DNA from 3 places in the Bradyrhizobium sp. WBOS08 genome. Region 2 is predicted to be linked to each of the others. Evidence: predicted binding sites of a transcription regulator. Region 2 holds the regulator's gene; each other region holds the start of a gene.
What was found. The regulator PhoB, encoded in region 2, activates phosphate uptake and scavenging genes when phosphate is short. The targets are predictions, from matches to a motif close to TGTCATNNANCTGTCAT.
Positions count from the first base shown of each region.

Region 1 (6,090 bases), 1.7 Mb from region 2:
ATCTTGGCCTGCGCCTCCAGCCATTCGGTGATATCTTCGAAAGTGGCGACCCAGCCTCCGCCCTGCATGGGCTGATTGACCACCCGGATGGAACGGCCGAAGCGGTTGACGACGTCAGTCGTGGTCCGGCCCTCGCGCGCGTCGGCGACGAGCCGGGCGAAGAATACACCCGCGTCGCCCTGCCACTGCCCCTTGGCCTGCTCATCGCGCAATATGTCGACCAGCCGTCGGCCGGTGAGCGCGATGTCGGTACGGCGAAGCATCGCCGCGTAACGCTCGTTGAACAACATGATCTTGCCTTCAGCGTCGAACATGCACAACCCTTGCGACATGTTCTCGAGCGCCGTGTCGAGCACCATTTGCTGGGCGCCTAGTTGGCCCCTCGCCCGGCGGTCGAGCAGCGCGGCCACTAGCGCGATGGCGATGATCGCAACCGCAGCGCTGGCGGTGAGGAAGGACAGCGAAGCAGGAGGTACCGAGAGGCCCCCGATCGCAATCGTCGAATCCGGCGTCAGCAGCACCGCGCCCATAGCCGTGAAATGATGCGAGACGATGGCGACGGTCAGCAGGGCGGTCGCCATCAGCGCGTGGGAAAGGTCGTCGCGTCGCGCCGCCACGAAAAGCGCAAACGCCGCAAAGGAGATCCCTGACAGGACCGAGACCGCGACCGTGCTTCCGACCCAGTCCACCCGCGCCGGGAGCTCCAGAGCCGCCATGCCAGTGTAGTGCATCGCCGCGATGCCGGCGCCGACGATGGCACCGCCGAGGACGATCCACACAGCGCACGAGGACGACACAGCGATGCTCAATCCCACGAACGTCACGGCGATCGCGAAAATCAGCGACAGAATGGTCATCGGGATGTTGTAGGCGCCCGCGCCTCCCGGGCCGTAAGCGAGCATCGCGATGAAATGCGTCGCCCAGATGCCGCATCCGCTGACCGCCGCGTCGAGACCGAGCCATGCCAGGCGCCCGAGACCTTGGGTCGCGCGCGCCCGATGGAACAGGCTGATTGCCGCTGCGCTGGCAAGCAGACACACCGCGCCCCCGAGCGTGACGAGTCGCCAATCGTGCTCTGTAGTAAGACAGTAGAAAACTTGATACATCGCGGGCCCCCAGGACCCGCACTTGAAACCGACAGAAGTGGACGATCGGTAACTGGCTACAATCCCGGTCCACGAATGGTAAATGGATGATGTGTAGGTTGGCTCACATTGCTCATCCTCGCGCCGGCGCGCCGAGGCCGATCACCGCCGCGGCGAGGAACACGACCACCGCGGAGATCACGAGCGACAGACGCAGCCCCGCCATGAATGCCCGCTCACCGGCCACCAGCGAGCCGAACAGCGCAACGCCGAGCACGAAGGCTTCATTTGATAGTGTTGGCTCACGTGCTGTGCCTCGATTGCAGCCCCATGCGACCTATACGCTTCTAGGCCGCCCTCAAGCTTCGTGAATGATGGAACGATGATGCAAGGCATGCAAACGCCGCGCGGATGACCGCGCGGCGCCTCCTGGTTCAGCTCAGCTCGGCTCAGCTCGCCGCGCGCAGGTTCACCTTGCTCTCGGCCAGCGTGGTCAGCTTCTGATCGGTCGCCTTTTCCTCCTCGAGCGTCTTGGCGAGCACCGCGGCGCAATCGTTGCGGCCGAGCTGCTTGGCCCAGGCGATCAGGCTGCCGTAGCGCACGATCTCGTAATGTTCGGCAGCCTGGGCTGCGTTGATCAGCGCAGCGTCGAGCACGGCCTTGTCGGCGACTTCGCCGGCGGTCTCATCGGCTTCCTCGATGATGCCGTCGATCGCCGGACAGTCGACCGCCTTAACGGGGACGCCATGCATCTTGAACACTTCCTCGAGCCGCGCCACGTGCTGCTTGGTCTCTTCGAGGTGCGTCAAAAAGCCCTGTTTCAGCTGCGGATCGGTGGCCTTGCTGGCCATCTTCGGCAGCGCCTTGGTCAGCTGCTGCTCGGCGTAATAGATGTCCTGGAGCTGATGCACGAACAGGTCGTTCATGGTTTTGATGTCTTTTGTGAACAGTCCCATCGTTTCGTCCTTTTTCGGTTTGCTGGAACACGAAGGCAGCGGCTTGCACGAAAGCCGCTCATTGCGCCATGTTTCGGTTGCTGTTCGGACCCAACGAACGCGAGACATCGACGTTCCAAAAAACACCCGCATGGCATTGCGTTGGAACAATGCGGGCGGCGCCGGGATCTGAAATCATAGGCCGATACGAACGCACGCGCCGGCCGGCTTTCACGACTCATATGCTTAACGCGCCTTCCGATGTGAACCGCGTATGACAAAGTTGCCGGTCCGGCGCAGAACCTATTGTTGTCAAGGGCTGCACAAGCTGCAGTTTTTGCCTTAAATGAGCTGGATCACGCCTAGCGATCGCTGCCTGCCTTTGGTGATGATCGCACCCGAACTGGCCAATGCCTGGCCCGGTCGGTCTTGCCCCCCGCCGGGAGGATGAATGCACGGACTGCTGCCCGCGCTGAAACGCGGCTTCAAGAGATGGATCGGCTGGCGACGGCTTGGAGTTGCCGCGAGCATCTTCATCATCGCCTTCGCGATCACCACGCTGGTGCGGACCCTCAAGGGCATCGATACCGGGGTCATCCTGACGGCGCTGACCGAGATCCCCCGCGGCAGCATCGGGCTGGCGGCGGTGTGCGTGTTCTTCGCGTTCTGCACGCTGACCTTCTACGATTATTTCGCACTGCGAACGATCGGCAAGAAGCACGTGCCCTATCGCATCGCGGCGCTCTCCAGCTTCACGTCCTATTCGATCGGCCACAACATCGGCGCCACCGTCTTCACCGGCGGCGCGATCCGCTTCCGGATCTATTCGGATTACGGGCTGAACGCGATCGACGTCGCCAAGATCTGCTTCCTGTCGGGCCTGACCTTCTGGCTCGGTAACATCTTCGTGCTCTCGATCGGCCTGGCCGTCCATCCGGACGCGGCCTCCTCGATGGATCAGCTTCCTCCATCGATCAACCGGCTGATCGCGCTCGGCGGCCTTGCCTCGATAGGGGCTTATCTCGCCTGGCTCGTCATGGGCGAGAAGCGGCGCGAGCTCGGCCAGAAGGGCTGGAAGGTCGTGCTGCCCTCGGCGCCGCTGACGCTGGTGCAGATCCTCATCGGCGTGGTCGATCTCGGCTTCTGCGCCATGGCAATGTACCTCTTGATGCCGGCCAATCCGCCGATCGACTTCATGTCGCTGGCCGTGGTGTTCATCCTGGCCACCCTGATCGGCTTTGCCAGCCATGCGCCCGGCTCGATCGGCGTGTTCGACGCCGCCATGCTGGTGGCGCTGCCGCAGTTCGGCCGCGAGGAGCTGCTGGCGACGCTGCTGGTGTTTCGTATTCTCTATTTCGTGATCCCGTTCGGCCTCGCGATCTCCATCATGGGCACGCGCGAGCTGTGGATGAACGTGGTCGAGCCCTGGCAGGAGCGGCGGCGGCTGGCAGAGGCCTGTGCGCAGGCCAATCTGCCCAAAGAGGTGACGCCGATGCAGCGCGAGCGGTTGCTGCGACAGGCCAATAAGCGCTGACAGCCGCCTGCCCGGACCAAAGGGTTGCGGGCGGCAGCGCGATGCTCTCTTATTTCCGCCTCAACTTTGCCGTTGAAGACGCGGGCCATGATCCCTGTATTGCTTCGTACCCTCTGCGCCAGCGCCCTGCTGCTGGCCGGACTTTTGTCCGTTTTGCCGGCCGAGCGCGCCGCCGCGCAGGACGCCGGCCCCCTGCAGATCAGTTGGGAGGTGCGCAACCGCTTCCGGCTGTTCCGCGAGGAGCGCGACTTCCTGCTCCATGTCGAGAATGCGCGTAACCGCAGCATCCTCGCCGCAGAACAATCGCTGGAGCTCCAGAGCGAAGGCCGCGGCTGGGCGCGCAACATGGTCAACCGCCTCTGCATCGACCTTCAGGGCCGCGTCAACCAGCCCTGCACCCGCGACAACACCAAGGAAAACTACCTCACCCCGATCGACCATCCCGTCACCGTGCGTCTCGTCGGCGCGGTACCGGTCGGCGCCACCTGCGCCTGGTCGTTCGACGACGGTGACGGCCCGCAGCAATCGACCTTCGACTGCGCCGAGCCGATCAACCTGCGCGTCCGCTACGGCAAGCAGACGGTCGCGACCGTCGACGTCTCCGCCGGCGCCGATCCGACCCAGCGGGTCCAGACCGAGATCCAGGTCCGCGACATCTTCGTCGCCGGCCTCGGGGACAGCATCGCCTCGGGCGAGGGCAATCCGGACCGGGCGCTGGCGCTGTCCGACGAAGGTTTCTGCTTCCGCTCCTATCTCGGCACCGCCGGCGGGCAGTACTACCGGCCGAGCCGCCACGGCTTCAAGGGCGGCCGCGCTTGCGAGGCCCCGGATACGCTCGCCAATTGGCAACGCTACAGCGCGCTCTGGTTCAACGCACCGTGCCACCGCTCGCTGTACAGCTACCAGACGCGCACGGCCCTGGCGCTCGCGGTGCGCTACACCCACATCGCGGTGACCTACCTGCCGCTCGCCTGCACCGGCGCCAGCATCGGCGACGGCCTGCTCGGCTCGCAGCGCGCCCGCGAATGCCCGCCCGGCAAGACCGGCGTCTGCAACACCAGTGTGAACCCGCAGGTCGCCGAGCTGCGCGAGGCCCTCACCGCGGCGAAGAAGCGCCAGCCCGACCGCACGCTCGATCTCGTGCTGCTGTCGGTCGGCGCCAACGACGTCTATTTCTCCGGCCTCGTCGCCGACGTCATCGTCGACACCGCGACCGAGCGGGCGCTGTTCCGCCGCTCCGGCGTGATGGCGAGCGTCGACGAGTCCCGCGATGCGCTGGCGCGCGAGCTGCCCCAAAACTTCGTCAAGCTGCGCGAGGCGCTGAAGCCGCTGGTCGGCGGCGACCTTTCGCGCGTGGTCTATGTCTCCTACGCCAATCCCGCGCTCGCCGATGGCGGCGTGCCCTGCCGCGGCGGCCGTGCCGGCTTCGACATCCATCCCTCCTTCAACGCCGACCCGCAGCGGCTCGCCCGCGTCTCGACTTTCGTCGACACCGAATTCCTGCCGCAGCTGAAGGGGCTCGCCACCTGCACCCGCGGCGCGCTGTGCCGCGATCCCGAAGCCGAGCGCATGACCTTCGTCGATGCGCACCAGGCCGCGTTCGCCGATCACGGCTTCTGCGCCCATTCCGGCAACGATCCGGAATTCGACCGCACCTGCTTTGCCGAGAACGGCCAGAGCTTCAATCCCGATATCGTGAGCGCAGCGAGCCAGCCGATGCTGTGCGGCCGCGGCGCCTCGGAATATCGCGCCTATTGGCCCCGCGCGCGCTGGATCCGCGACGCCAATGACAGCTATTTTTCCGCCATGACCTATCCGCAAGGGCTGCCGGCGGCGAGCCAGCCGACCGACATCCACGACGCGACCTGGGGCGTGCTCTCCGCCGTCTATGGCGGCGCGGTGCATCCGAGCGCCGAGGGCCACGCCGCGATGGCGGACGCCGCCCTGCCGGCCGCGAGTGCCGCGCTCGGGCTCGACGCCGTGCCGCCGAACGTGACGCGAGGGCTGCTGCCGCAATTGTTGCCGAGCACACAGCAGTAGAAGCGAAGGCGAACTGTCTGCTCGCGTCTTTGCGAGGAGCTCTTGCGACGAAGCAATCCAGACTGTTTCCGCAGACGCATTCCTGGATCGCTTCGCTGCGCTCGCGAGGACGAGTTGGTGGCATGCACTTCCTACACCCGCGGCGACACCATCATCATTCCCCCTCGTCTGCGACCCATCGATCCAAAAACGGCATCGATCGATACCCGCTTGAACTTGGACACGGCGCGGCGGGCGCCTCTACGAGTCGTGAACGTTCCTCCTGAGGGCTCCCATGGGGCTCGACCAGGCAACTCAACGGCGGCTTCACGGCCGCCGTCTTTGTATTGGAGGTGATCGATGCTAGAAGTGCCGGGGAAGCGCCTTATCCATCTAAGGCATGTATCGATGTTCGACCTCAACCAGCTCCGCTGTTTCGTCACGGTGGCGGAGGAACTGCATTTCGGCCGCGCCGCCGCGCGGCTGAACATGACGCAGCCGCCATTGTCCCGGCAGA
Region 1 covers NZ_CP028988.1:1,371,717-1,377,806, forward strand. Annotated here, with positions in the region: gene DCM80_RS06725 (EAL domain-containing protein) at 1-1,106, opposite strand, end outside; partial or broken gene DCM80_RS06730 (MFS transporter) at 1,219-1,362, opposite strand; gene DCM80_RS06735 (ferritin-like domain-containing protein) at 1,535-2,041, opposite strand; gene DCM80_RS06740 (YbhN family protein) at 2,472-3,554, shown strand; gene DCM80_RS06745 (hypothetical protein) at 3,642-5,594, shown strand; gene DCM80_RS06750 (LysR substrate-binding domain-containing protein) at 5,982-6,090, shown strand, end outside.
Region 1: DCM80_RS06740 (YbhN family protein) is a predicted target of PhoB. The motif match lies at 2,284-2,300, and genes of this name have one in related genera.

Region 2 (6,090 bases):
TCAGGATACCGGCGGTGTCGGGCCCGATCGCCTTCTTGACGGCTTCGAGGTCGCCATGCGGCACCTGGTCGAAGCCGTCCATCGGCGGGCCGAACCCTTCGAGATATTTTGCCGATCCGGTCGCAGCGAGCGTCGCCAGCGTGCGGCCGTGGAAGGCGCCTTCGAAGGTGATGATGCGGTAACGCTCCGGGTGCCCCTTGGAGAAGTGATGATGGCGCACCAGCTTGATCACGCCCTCCAGCGCCTCGGCGCCGGAATTGCAGAAGAACACCAGGTCGGCAAAACTCTCGTGGCACAGGCGCGCGGCGAGCTTCTCGCCGTCCGGGCTCTGGAACAGGTTCGACATGTGCCACAGCTTCGTGGCCTGCTCCTGCAACGCCTTAATCAGATGCGGGTGGCAATGGCCGAGCGCATTGACGGCGACGCCCGAGGTGAAATCGAGATAGCGATCGCCATTGGTCGCGATCAGCCAGCAGCCTTCGCCGCGTTCGAAACCGAGGTTGGCCCTGGCGAAAACGGGGAGCAAATGCGGGGCTGCGCTGTTAGTCATGACGGCCACTTGATGTTGCGGACGGTGTGGGGCGTGCATTGGGCAACGCACCATGGACCGGCCCGGAAACGAAACGTGCCGCCTTTTAAGGGCGGCACGCGCGACTATCTTAGGCCTGGTGAAACGGGTGTCAATGCCGCCCGGAAGCCCCGGGAAACGGTGATGAAACGCGGATTCCGTAGTCTTGCGGTGGCGATTTTGCGGGTTTTTCACCACGGAACATGTGGAAGCGAGTCGGCGGACTCTTGCGCGTGAGTCACGCCATATTGTAGCGTTTGGCTTGTCAGATACGACATCTCGTGCGGCAGTTCTGATCCCAAGAGTCCTCATGTACCGGCGTAAACGTTCGGGCGTCAGTTGCGCGCCCGGCGAGCCCTAAGGGATTCGAGCGGCACGGGTTTTTCGAGGCTTAGGCATTCGCCGCACGGACCGCCAGGATGGCAGCCGCGCGGCGAGGGAAAGGGTGCAATGACGGTTTTGACCTGGTCCGACGATCGCGTCGAGCAGCTGAAGAAGCTCTGGGAGGCCGGATTGTCGGCCAGCCAGATCGCAGCAGAGCTCGGCAATGTGACCCGCAATGCCGTGATCGGCAAAGTGCACAGGCTCGGTCTGTCCGGCCGCGCCAAGAGCCCTTCGTCGGCCGCGCCCCGGCCGCGCAAGGCGCGTCCCGCCCAGCACATGATGCGGGTGACCCGCCCCATCGCGCGCGGCAACACCGCGCTGGCGCAGGCCTTCGAGGTCGAGGTCGAGGCCGAACCCGTCACCTACGACAACGTGGTGCCGATGAGCCAGCGGCTGTCGCTGCTCGAATTGAACGAGGCGACCTGCCACTGGCCGGTCGGCGATCCCTCCAGCCCGGATTTCTTCTTCTGCGGCGGCAAGGCCCTGTCCGGCCTGCCCTATTGCGCCCAGCACTCGCGCGTGGCGTATCAGCCGGCGGCGGATCGGCGCCGCGCGGCACCGAAGCCCACGCGCTGAGCTGCGCGGAATTAGCTGATCAAGACCGCAGCCGTCACACGACGGCGCCTCAACCAACTCGGTGTCATCCCCGCGAACGCGGGGATCCATAACCACAGGACGCAATCGTTGCGCGAGATGGTCACCCCGAGTCTTCGCGAAATCACGTCCTGTGGTTATGGATCCCGGGCTCGCGCTGCGCGCGCCCCGGGATTACGGCTGAGCTCGCCAAACCAGCTCTCGCTGGAGCCTTACGTCTGCTCCGCCTTCGCGAAGCGATCATCCAGGGCGTAGCCGGCGCCGCGGACGGTGCGGATCGGGTCCTGCTCGCGGCCGAGATTGAGCAGTTTGCGCAGGCGGCCGATATGAACGTCGACGGTGCGCTCGTCGATGTAGATGTCGCGGCCCCAGACGCTGTCGAGCAGCTGCTCGCGCGAGAACACCCGGCCGGGATGCTCCAGGAAGAACTCCAGCAGGCGATATTCGGTCGGGCCGAGATCGATCGGGCGACCGGAGCGCGCGACGCGGCGCTTGTCGCGATCGAGCTCGATGTCGCCATAGGCCAGCACGGTCGCGAGCCGCTCGGGGCTGGCGCGCCTGAGCAGGCCCTTCACGCGCGCCAAGAGCTCCGGCACCGAGAACGGCTTGACGATGTAGTCGTCGGCGCCGGTCGCAAGGCCGCGCACCCTCTCGCTCTCCTCGCCGCGCGCGGTGAGCATGATGATCGGCAGCTGCTTGGTCTCGGGCCGGGTGCGCAGGCGCCGGCACAGCTCGATGCCGGAGAGGCCCGGCAGCATCCAGTCGAGCACGATCAGATCGGGAATGTGTTCCTTGAGGCGGGTGTCGGCGTCGTCGCCGCGCATCACCGTCTCGACGTCATAGCCGTCGCCTTCGAGGTTGTAACGCAGAAGCTCGGTGAGAGCTTCCTCGTCCTCAACCACCATAATGCGTGCGCCCATGGTGTCGTCGCTCCTTGAGGTCTTCAGGTATTCGGGATCGTCGTGGCGAAATTGGTCATGTCGCCCTTCGGCCGCTTGTCGGTGATCGCCTGGCCCTCGATCATGTAGAACACGGTCTCGGCGATGTTGGTGGCGTGGTCGCCGATGCGCTCGATGTTCTTGGCGCAGAACATCAGATGGATGCAGAACGAGATGTTGCGCGGATCCTCCATCATGTAGGTCAGGAGCTCGCGGAACAGCGAGGTGCAGATCGCGTCGACCTCCTCGTCGCCCTTCCACACCGCCATCGCCGCCGGCAGATCGTGCGCGGCATAGGCATCGAGCACGCTCTTGACCTGCTGCTGCACCAGGTCGGTCATGTGCTCCAGGCCGCGGAACAGCTTGAGCGGATGGAAGTCGGTCTCCAGCGCGGCGACGCGCTTGCCCATGTTCTTGGCGAGGTCGCCGATGCGCTCGAGGTCGGTCGCGACGCGCATGGCGCCGACGATCTCGCGCAGGTCCACCGCCATCGGCTGGCGGCGGGCGATGGTGAGCACGGCGCGCTCCTCGATGCGCTTTTGCAGCGCGTCGAGATCGGCGTCGATGGCGACGACGCGCTGGCCGAGCGCGACGTCGCGGCGAATCAGCGCGTCGACGGAATCGACGATCATGCGCTCGGCAATGCCGCCCATCTCTGCGACCAGGCGCGTGAGCTCCTGGAGGTCGGTGTCGAAGGCCTTTGCGGTATGTTCGGTACCCATGTCGCGTCTCCTCAGCCGAACCGGCCGGTGATGTAGTCCTGCGTCCGCCGGTCGGTCGGCGACGTGAAGATCTTGCTGGTGTCGTCGAACTCGATCAGCTCGCCGAGATACATGAAGGCGGTCTTGTCGGAGACGCGCGCCGCCTGCTGCATGTTGTGGGTGACGATCGCGATCGTGTAGTTCTCGGACAATTCCTGGATCAGCTCCTCGACCTTGGCGGTCGAGATCGGGTCGAGCGCCGAGCAGGGCTCGTCGAACAGGATCACCTCGGGCCGCACCGCGACGGTGCGGGCGATGCAGAGGCGCTGCTGCTGGCCGCCGGAGAGCGACAGGCCGGAGGCGTTGAGCTTGTCCTTGACCTCGTTCCACAGCGCGCCGCCGCGCAGCGCCTTCTCGACCCGATCGTCCATCTCGGACTTGGAGATCTTCTCGTAGAGGCGGATGCCGAAGGCGATGTTCTCGTAGATCGTCATCGGGAACGGGGTCGGCTTCTGGAACACCATGCCGACCCGGGCGCGCAGCAGGTTGAGGTCGAGCTTGGGGTCGAGGATGTTGGTGTGGTCGAGCAGCAGCTGGCCGGTGGCGCGCTGGCCCGGATAGAGGTCGTACATCCGGTTGAAGATGCGCAGCAGGGTCGACTTGCCGCAGCCGGACGGGCCGATGAAGGCCGTGACGCGGTTGGTGCCGAGCGCCAGATTGATGTTCTTCAGCGCGTGGTGCTCACCGTAGTAGAAGTTGAGGTTGCGCGCGGTGACCTTGGCAGGCGCCTCGGGCAGCGGCTGCGAGCCGGGGTGAACGGTCGGCGCGCTGACGGAAACAGACATTTCACTCATTTTGCAGTCCTCTCGGCACCAAGGATGCGGGCGCCAATGTTCAGGGCAAGCACGGTCAGGGTGATCAGCAGCGCGCCGCTCCAGGCGAGCTGCTTCCAATAGGCGTAGGGGCTCTGCACGAAGTTGTTGATGGTGACCGGCAGGTTCGCCATCGTCTTGTCGAGGCCGAGGCTGAAGAACTGGTTGGACAGCGCGGTGAACAGCAGCGGCGCGGTCTCGCCGGCGACGCGCGCCGTGGCGAGCAGCACGCCGGTGATGAGGCCCGAGCGCGCGGCGCGATAGGCGATCCGCTTGATCACCAGCGAGCGCGGCAGACCCAGCGCGCTGGCGGCTTCGCGCAGCGGGTTCGGCACCAGCAGCAGCATGTCCTCCGTCGTGCGCACCACGACCGGGATCACGATCACGGCGAGCGCCAGCGCGCCGGCGATCGCCGAGAAGCCCCGCATCGGCACCACCACCGCGCCGTAGATGAACAGGCCGATGATGATCGAGGGCGCCGAGAGCAGGATGTCGTTGATGAAGCGGATCACCGAGGTCAGCCTGTCGTTGCGGCCGTACTCGGCGAGATAGGTGCCGGCGAACAGGCCGAGCGGCGCGCCGATGCCGACGCCGATCACGGTCATGATGACCGAGCCGACGATGGCGTTGCGCAGCCCGCCCTCGGTCGAGCCCGGCGGCGGCGTGTCCGCGGTGAAGATCTGCACGTTGAGGCCGCTGAGGCCGTTGTAGAGCAGCGTGACCAGGATCAGCGCGAGCCAGGTGACGCCGAAGGCGGCGGCGGCGATGCAGAGGCCGCGGATGACGACGTCCCAGCGGCGGCGGCGTGCATAGATCGGGTTCATGGCTTCACTTTCCGGCCTTGGTTTCCAGGCGCATCAACATCAGCCGCGCGGCCGCGAGCACGAAGAACGTCAGCACGAACAGCAGCAGGCCGAGCAGGATCAGGCCGGACTGGTGCAGGCCGTCGCTCTCGGCGAACTCGGATGCGATCGCCGCCGAGATCGTGGTGCCCGGGGCGAAGATCGAGGAGGAGATCCGGAACGAATTGCCGATGATGAAGGTCACCGCCATGGTCTCGCCGAGCGCGCGGCCCAGCGCCAGCATGACGCCGCCGATGATGCCGACGCGGGTGTAGGGGATCACCACGCTGCGGACGACCTCCCAGGTGGTGCAGCCGACGCCGTAGGCGGCTTCCTTCAGCACCGGCGGCACCGTCTTGAACACGTCGACCGAGATCGAGGTGATGAAGGGCAGCACCATGATGGCGAGGATCAGCGCGGCGTTGAACAGGCTGAGATAGGACGGAGGGCCTGCGAAGATCGCGCCCAGCACCGGGACGCCGTCGAACACCCTGATCATGAACGGCTGGAAGGTATTGGCCAGGAACGGGCCCAGCACGAAGAAGCCCCACATGCCGTAGATGATCGACGGGATTCCGGCGAGCAGCTCGACCGCCATGCCGATCGGGCGGCGCAACCATTGCGGACAGAGCTCGGTGAGGAAGATCGCGATGCCGAGACCGACCGGAATGGCGATCAGCATCGCGATGAAGGAGGTGACGAGCGTGCCGTACATCGGCCCGAGCGCGCCGAGCACGGGCGGATCGGCCGACGGCGCCCAGCGCTGCGTCCAGAGGAAGGAGAGGCCGTATTCCTTGATCGCCGGGAAGGCGCCGACGATCAGCGAGATGATAATGCCGCCGAGGATCAGCAGCACGGAGATCGCGGACAACCGCGTGATCCAGTAGAAGGTGACGTCGCCGAGCTTGAACGCGCTCAAGGCCTTGGCGCGGTCATACGGTCCGGCAGCATCAATCACATCGCTCTCGACAGCCATCTCAGCCACGCCGATCCCCTGTACTGACTATACCTGTTCTTGCCTGTTGGGTCCCGTGCCCCGGACGCGGCGCGGCGCGAAGTGCTGCGACGCAGATCCGGGGCCCAGCTCTTGTGGGTCCCGGCTCAGCGCAGCAGCGTTGCACGCTGCAGCGCGTCCGGGACACCAAAGCCACTACTCAGCTCTTGATCTCGGCAGCCCAGGTCTTCTCGATC
Region 2 covers NZ_CP028988.1:3,047,334-3,053,423, reverse strand. Annotated here, with positions in the region: gene DCM80_RS14525 (aspartate aminotransferase family protein) at 1-550, opposite strand, end outside; gene DCM80_RS14520 (GcrA family cell cycle regulator) at 1,019-1,528, shown strand; gene phoB (phosphate regulon transcriptional regulator PhoB) at 1,759-2,466, opposite strand; gene phoU (phosphate signaling complex protein PhoU) at 2,490-3,206, opposite strand; gene pstB (phosphate ABC transporter ATP-binding protein PstB) at 3,218-4,039, opposite strand; gene pstA (phosphate ABC transporter permease PstA) at 4,036-4,881, opposite strand; gene pstC (phosphate ABC transporter permease subunit PstC) at 4,886-5,875, opposite strand; gene pstS (phosphate ABC transporter substrate-binding protein PstS) at 6,054-6,090, opposite strand, start outside.

Region 3 (6,090 bases), 320 kb from region 2:
GTCCGCCATCACGGCGAGCAGCAGCGCGAACGACAGCGACGACACCGCGATCGCGAACGAAAAGAAGAAGGTGCGCAGGATCGCCTCGAAATAGGCGGGGTCCTTGAACAGGTCGATATAGTTCTCGAACCAGACGAACGTGGTCGACAGGCCGAAGGCGTCCTGGAGCAGGAACGACTGGATCATCGCCTGCAAGGCGGGCCAATAGAAGAATATCAGGACGATCGCGAGCTGCGGCGCAACCAGCGCATAGGGCAACAGCTTCGACTGGAAAATGGCTTGCTTCTGCATGATGCCCCAGCGCGGCAGGCCGGGCGACCGGCCTGCCGCTTGTCGCCTTACTTCACGGCGGTCTTTTCGAACTGCCGCAGCATGGTGTTGCCGCGTTCGACGGCCGCGTCCAGCGCCTGCTTGGCAGTCTTCTTGCCGGCCAGCGCCTGCTCGATCTCTTCCGCCCAGACGTCGCGGAGCTGCACCATGTTGCCGAGACGCAGACCGCGCGAATTCTCGGTCGGCTCCTTGTTGGTCAGCTCGAGCAGCGGGGTCTCGAGATAGGGCTGGTCCTTGTAGAAGCCCTCTGCCTTGGCCTTGTCATAGGCCGCCTTGGTGATCGGCAGATAGCCCGACGATTTGTGAATGTAGACCTGCCGATCGGTATCGGAGAGGAACGTCAGGAACTTCGCCACGCCCTTGTACTCGTCGGCCGACTTGCCGCCCATGATCCAGAGCGATGCGCCGCCGATGATCGAGTTCTGCGGCGCGCCCTTGGCGTCCGGATAATAAGGCATCGGCACCGCGGTGAAGGCGAACTTGGCCTGCGCCTTGACGTTGCCGAAGAATGCCGACGAGGTCAGGTAGAGCGGACATTCGCCCGACGTGAAGCGGCCTTCGCCGGTGTTGGTGCGGCCGGCGTAATCGTAGGTCTTGTCCTTCTGGAGCTCGACCAGGTTCTCGAGATGCTTGACCTGGAGCGGGCCGTTGAAGGACAGCACGGTGTCGAAGCCGTCGAGGCCGTTGGCCTTGCTGGCGAGCGGCACGTTGTGCCAGGCGGAGAGCTGCTCGAGATTGACCCAGGTGACCCAGGAGTTGGAGAAGCCGCAGGTGGCGTGCCCGGCCGCCTTCAGCTTCTTGGCGGCGTCGAACACCTCGGGCCAGGTCTTCGGGATCTCGACATTCGCCTTCTTCAGCGCGTCGAGATTGACCCACATGACGGTCGACGACGAGTTGAAGGGGAAGGACAGCATCTCGCCCTTCGAGGTCGAGTAGTAGCCGGTGATCGCGGGCAGATAGGCCTTCGGATCGAACTTCTCGCCGGTCTCGGCCATCAGCTTGTAGACCGGTTTCACGGCGCCGGTCGCCGCCATCATGGTGGCGGTGCCGACCTCGAACACCTGCATGATGTGCGGGGCGTTGCCGGCGCGGAACGCGGCGATGCCGGCGTTCATCGTGTCGGCGTAGTTGCCCTTGTAGGTCGGAATCACCTTGTAGTCGCTCTGGGCACCGTTGAAGTCGCTTGCGAGCTTGACGATGACGTCGTTGTTGGCGCCCGTCATCGCGTGCCACCACTGGATTTCGGTCACGGCCAGCGCCGGTGAGGCGCCGAGACCAACCGTGAGTGCAACAGCCGCCGCCGCACCAAAATGTCGAAGAGCCATCAAGAAAACCTCCCTTGCCCGTCACTAAAGAAGCGCTTGCGCTAGCAGCGCCGTATGACGTTCACATGACTGTGTAAGCGGCCGAAACGAAAGCGGCAAGCGCTGGAAAAGGGAAGCCGGAAAATAGGCGAAGAAGTACGCGGACAGCCGCAGCCGTTCGCGCTGCACTATCGTGCCCGCGCCGCACTGCGGCATCGTTCGTCGGATGGAGGTGGAGGCCTCTAGCGCTTGCGCTCAGGGCCGCAGACCGTGCCGTTTTCGACCATCGCGTCGATCTCGGCCTTGGAGTAGCCGAACTCGCCCAGCACCTCGGCTGCGTGCTGGCTGAATTTCGGCGGCAGAAGGCGCAGGCTCGGCTTGCTGCGGTCGAGCCGGATCGGCGAGGCCACGCCCTTGTACCAGTCCTTCTCGATGATATCGCCGCGCGCGATCGTGTGCGGGTTGGTCAGCGCCTGGTCGATCTTCTGCACCGGCCCTGCCGGCAGGCCCGCGGCGAGCAGGCGGTTGCAGAGCGGCTCGGCCTCGTGCTGGCTGAACACCGCGGCGAGCTCGGCGCGCAGCGCTTCGCGGTTGGCGATGCGGTCCTTGTTGCGGGCAAAACGCGGGTCAGTGCCGAGCTCGGGCTTGCCGATCTCCTTGGCGAGCTTGCGGAAGGTGCCGTCATTGCCGACGCCGATGAAGATGTTGTCGGTTTTTGTCGGGAAGATCGCGTAAGGCACGAGGTTCGGATGCTCGTTGCCGGTGAGACCAGGCGGCTTGCCATGCATGAAGTAATTCGCGGTGTGCGGATGCATGATGGCAAGGCCGGTCTCGTACAGAGTCGTCTCCAGGAACTGGCCCTTGCCGGAGCGCTGCCGCTCCGACAGCGCCATCAGGATTCCGATCGCGGCATAGAGGCCGGTGCCGATGTCGACCAAGGGCACGCCGATCCGCATCGGCCCGCTCTCGGGCGAGCCGGTCGCGGCGATCATGCCGGTCATGGCCTGGATGATGGCGTCGTAGCCGGGATTGCCGCCGCGCGGACCGTCGGCGCCGAAGCCGCAGATCCGGCAATGCACGAGGCGCGGGAATTTCCCGCTGAGGACGTCGTTGCCGATGCCCCATTTCTCCAGCGTGCCAGGCTTGAAATTCTCGATCAGGACGTCGGCGGTCTCCAGCATCTTCAGCAGCACGATGCGGCCGCCCTCCGAGGCGAGGTCGAGGCCGATCGAGCGCTTGTTGCGGTTGATGCCGACGAAATAGGCCGCGTCCTCCTCATGGAAGGGGGGACCCCACTCACGAACCTCGTCGCCGGCGGGCGGCTCGACCTTGATCACGTCGGCGCCATGGTCGGCGAGGATCTGGGTGCAATAGGGGCCGCCGAGCACGCGCGTGAGATCGATGACGCGCAGTCCGCTCATGGCACCTGTGGCGGCTTCAGAACTCATGCCTTCGCTTCCCCTGTGTCGACGTTTGGTCACAGGCCTAGCGAGGTTTGCAGCGAGCAGCAATGGCTCCCGGCGTAGGGCCGCATGCGCCCGCCATTGCGGCAATCCCGCGGCGTGGCAAATGCGGATTCTGGGGGAAGCGGCCGGCCCGAGGGGGATCCCGGGCCAGCCAATCCGCCGTTCGATCAGACGACCGTCAGGCGAACGTCGACATTGCCGCGGGTAGCGTTGGAATAGGGGCAGACCTGGTGAGCCTTTGCGACCAGCGCCTCGGCCTCGGCGCGGGCAAGGCCCGGCAGCGAGACCGCGAGGTCGATATCGAGGCCGAAGCCGCCTGCGGAGCGCGGGCCGATGCCGACGGTCGAGGTGACGGAGGCGTCATTCGGAACCTTCGGGCCGCCCTGCGAGGCCACGAACTTCATCGCGCCGATGAAGCAGGCGGCATAGCCGGCCGCGAACAGCTGCTCGGGATTGTTGCCGGCGCCGCCGCCGCCGCCGAGCTCCTTGGGCGTGGCCAGCTTGACGTCGAGCGCGCCGTCGAGGGTTGCAGCATGGCCGTCGCGGCCGCCGGTGGCCTTGGCGCTGGTCTTGTAGAGCACGTTCACGGACATTGTCGTCTCCATGGTTTCGATGGGTGCGGTGTTTATTGCAAGCAATTTGATTGTGTGCAATTGAAATTGCGGTGCCTCACATTTAATTGTTCGCAATTGAATATGCCGCCGCCGGGCGGCACAATGAGGCCAAACCCCGGGAGATTCGCCATGCCCCGAAAATCATCGGCAGCGGACGCGCCACTGCGGCTCGATAACCAGATCTGCTTCGCGATCTATTCGGCCGCGCATGCCTTCAACCGCATCTACAAGCCGCTGCTGGACCGGCTCGGCCTGACCTATCCGCAATATCTGGTGATGCTGGTGTTGTGGGAGCGCGACGACGTGCCGGTCAAGGACATCGGCGAGCGCCTGTTCCTGGATTCGGGCACGCTGACGCCGCTGCTGAAGCGTCTCGAAGCGGCGCATCTCGTCAAGCGCACCCGCTCCAGCGAGGACGAGCGCCAAGTCTTGATCGCACTGACGCCGCAGGGCCATGGCTTGAAGGACAAAGCCCGCAGCGTGCCACAGTCGGTCCTGGCGGCCTCGCACTGCTCGGTGCCGGAACTGGTCGCGATGAAGGACGAGATCGTGGCGTTGCGGGATCGGCTGAATGCGGCGATCGGGGAGTAGGGGGTTCTAGGAAGCCGCTTCTTGGCAAAGGCGCGACCGGACGCCGATTTCAAGTATTTCTCGAATGCGGCGGCCTGCTTCTCGTTGCTGAATGCAACGTAAGTTTTGAGCCGCCAGGGCCCATATTTCGAGGTGTGTGGCACCTCGCCAGCATTGTGCTTTGTCAGTCGAGCGCGGAGGTCGTCGGTGATACCGACGTAGAAGTGGAGAGAATCGAGGCTCTCAAGGATATAGACGTACTTCACGGCACGCTCCCCGGTTGTCGGGGGAGGAGCTTACATCCGGTTTTGATCCAATGAAGCCCGGCTTCGCCCTTCGGGCTACGCCGCGGCAGCCTTCGCTCACTTCGCTACGATGGAGCGAGGATGGCTTGCCGAGCCGTAGCTCGCGAAGCGAGCGAAGGCTGGTGGAGCCAGGCGGGATCGAACCGCCGACCTCTTGCATGCCATGCAAGCGCTCTCCCAGCTGAGCTATGGCCCCTTAGTCCTCGACTGGGTGAATCTGGTGGATCACCCCAACCGGCGAGTCCTGGCGACTCGCGCGGTGCACCCTTTTTCACAGATCAGGACTGATCTCAAGTCTCTTCATCACCTCCGACATCACCAATGATGTCGGTCACGTCCTCATCGCCCTCTTCCTCGTCGGCAATGAAGGTCGAATCATCGTCATCGTCGTCATCGAGGGTCTCGTCGACCTCGATATCGTCCTCCGACTCGGGCACCACGGCCTTGACCTTGCCGGTGTTCTCCTCGGCATCGGCTTCCTCGAGCGAAACCTCTTCGACCTCTGCCGGCTCGGGCGCAGCATCCGCTGTCGCCGCGTGCCGGGCCTCGGCGCCGCGGGACATGCGCGCCGGCGCCACCGGGGCGATCGGCACAACTTCGCCGGTATAGGGCGAGATCACCGGATTCTTGTTGAGGTCATAGAACTTTTTGCCCGTGGTCGGGCAAATACGTTTGGTTCCGAGTTCGGACTTGGCCACGGCAGGAATCCTGGGAATGTCTGAAAAGCGGTGTTTCACTTGGCTAGTTGGCGGCCCGCTGTCAATAGCGCATTACGGGAGAACGACATGCCCGTGACGGCGCGCGGACCATGTGGTACCTGCGCCGCAGTCCCCTCAGGGCTCATCCAAGGACACAATCTTGACTCATTCCGACCATCCGAGGCCGCTGCAGTCTCGCGCCAGCGGACCCCTGACCGGGAAAGTACGGGTGCCCGGCGATAAGTCGATCTCTCACCGTGCGCTGATCCTGGGCGCGCTGGCGGTCGGCGAGACCAGGATTTCGGGCCTGCTGGAGGGCGAGGACGTCCTCAACACCGCCAAGTCCATGCAGGCGCTGGGCGCCAGGGTCGAGCGCACCGGCGATTTCGCCTGGAAGGTGAACGGGGTGGGCGTCGCGGGCTTCGCCGCGCCCAAGGCGGCTCTGGATTTCGGCAATTCCGGCACCGGTTGCCGGCTGGTGATGGGCGCCGTCGCCGGCTGCCCGATCTCGGCGATCTTCGACGGAGACGCCTCGCTGCGCAGCCGCCCGATGCGCCGGATCCTCGATCCCCTGGAAAAGATGGGCGCGAAGGTGATCTCCGGGGGTGAGGGCGGTCGTCTGCCCCTGACCCTGCAGGGCGCGCGCGATCCGCTGCCGATCACCTACACGACCCCGGTCGCCTCGGCCCAGATCAAGTCGGCGGTGCTGCTGGCGGGCCTTGCCGCCCCCGGCACCACCACTGTCATCGAGACCGAAGCCAGCCGCGACCACACCGAGCTGATGCTGAAGCATTTCGGCGCCG
Region 3 covers NZ_CP028988.1:2,729,724-2,735,813, reverse strand. Annotated here, with positions in the region: gene ugpA (sn-glycerol-3-phosphate ABC transporter permease UgpA) at 1-291, opposite strand, end outside; gene ugpB (sn-glycerol-3-phosphate ABC transporter substrate-binding protein UgpB) at 339-1,655, opposite strand; gene DCM80_RS12950 (CaiB/BaiF CoA-transferase family protein) at 1,877-3,082, opposite strand; gene DCM80_RS12945 (organic hydroperoxide resistance protein) at 3,268-3,693, opposite strand; gene DCM80_RS12940 (MarR family winged helix-turn-helix transcriptional regulator) at 3,844-4,305, shown strand; partial or broken gene DCM80_RS12935 (GIY-YIG nuclease family protein) at 4,317-4,550, opposite strand; tRNA gene DCM80_RS12930 (tRNA-Ala) at 4,710-4,785, opposite strand; gene DCM80_RS12925 (TIGR02300 family protein) at 4,880-5,287, opposite strand; gene aroA (3-phosphoshikimate 1-carboxyvinyltransferase) at 5,448-6,090, shown strand, end outside.
Region 3: ugpB (sn-glycerol-3-phosphate ABC transporter substrate-binding protein UgpB) is a predicted target of PhoB. The motif match lies at 1,710-1,726, and genes of this name have one in related genera.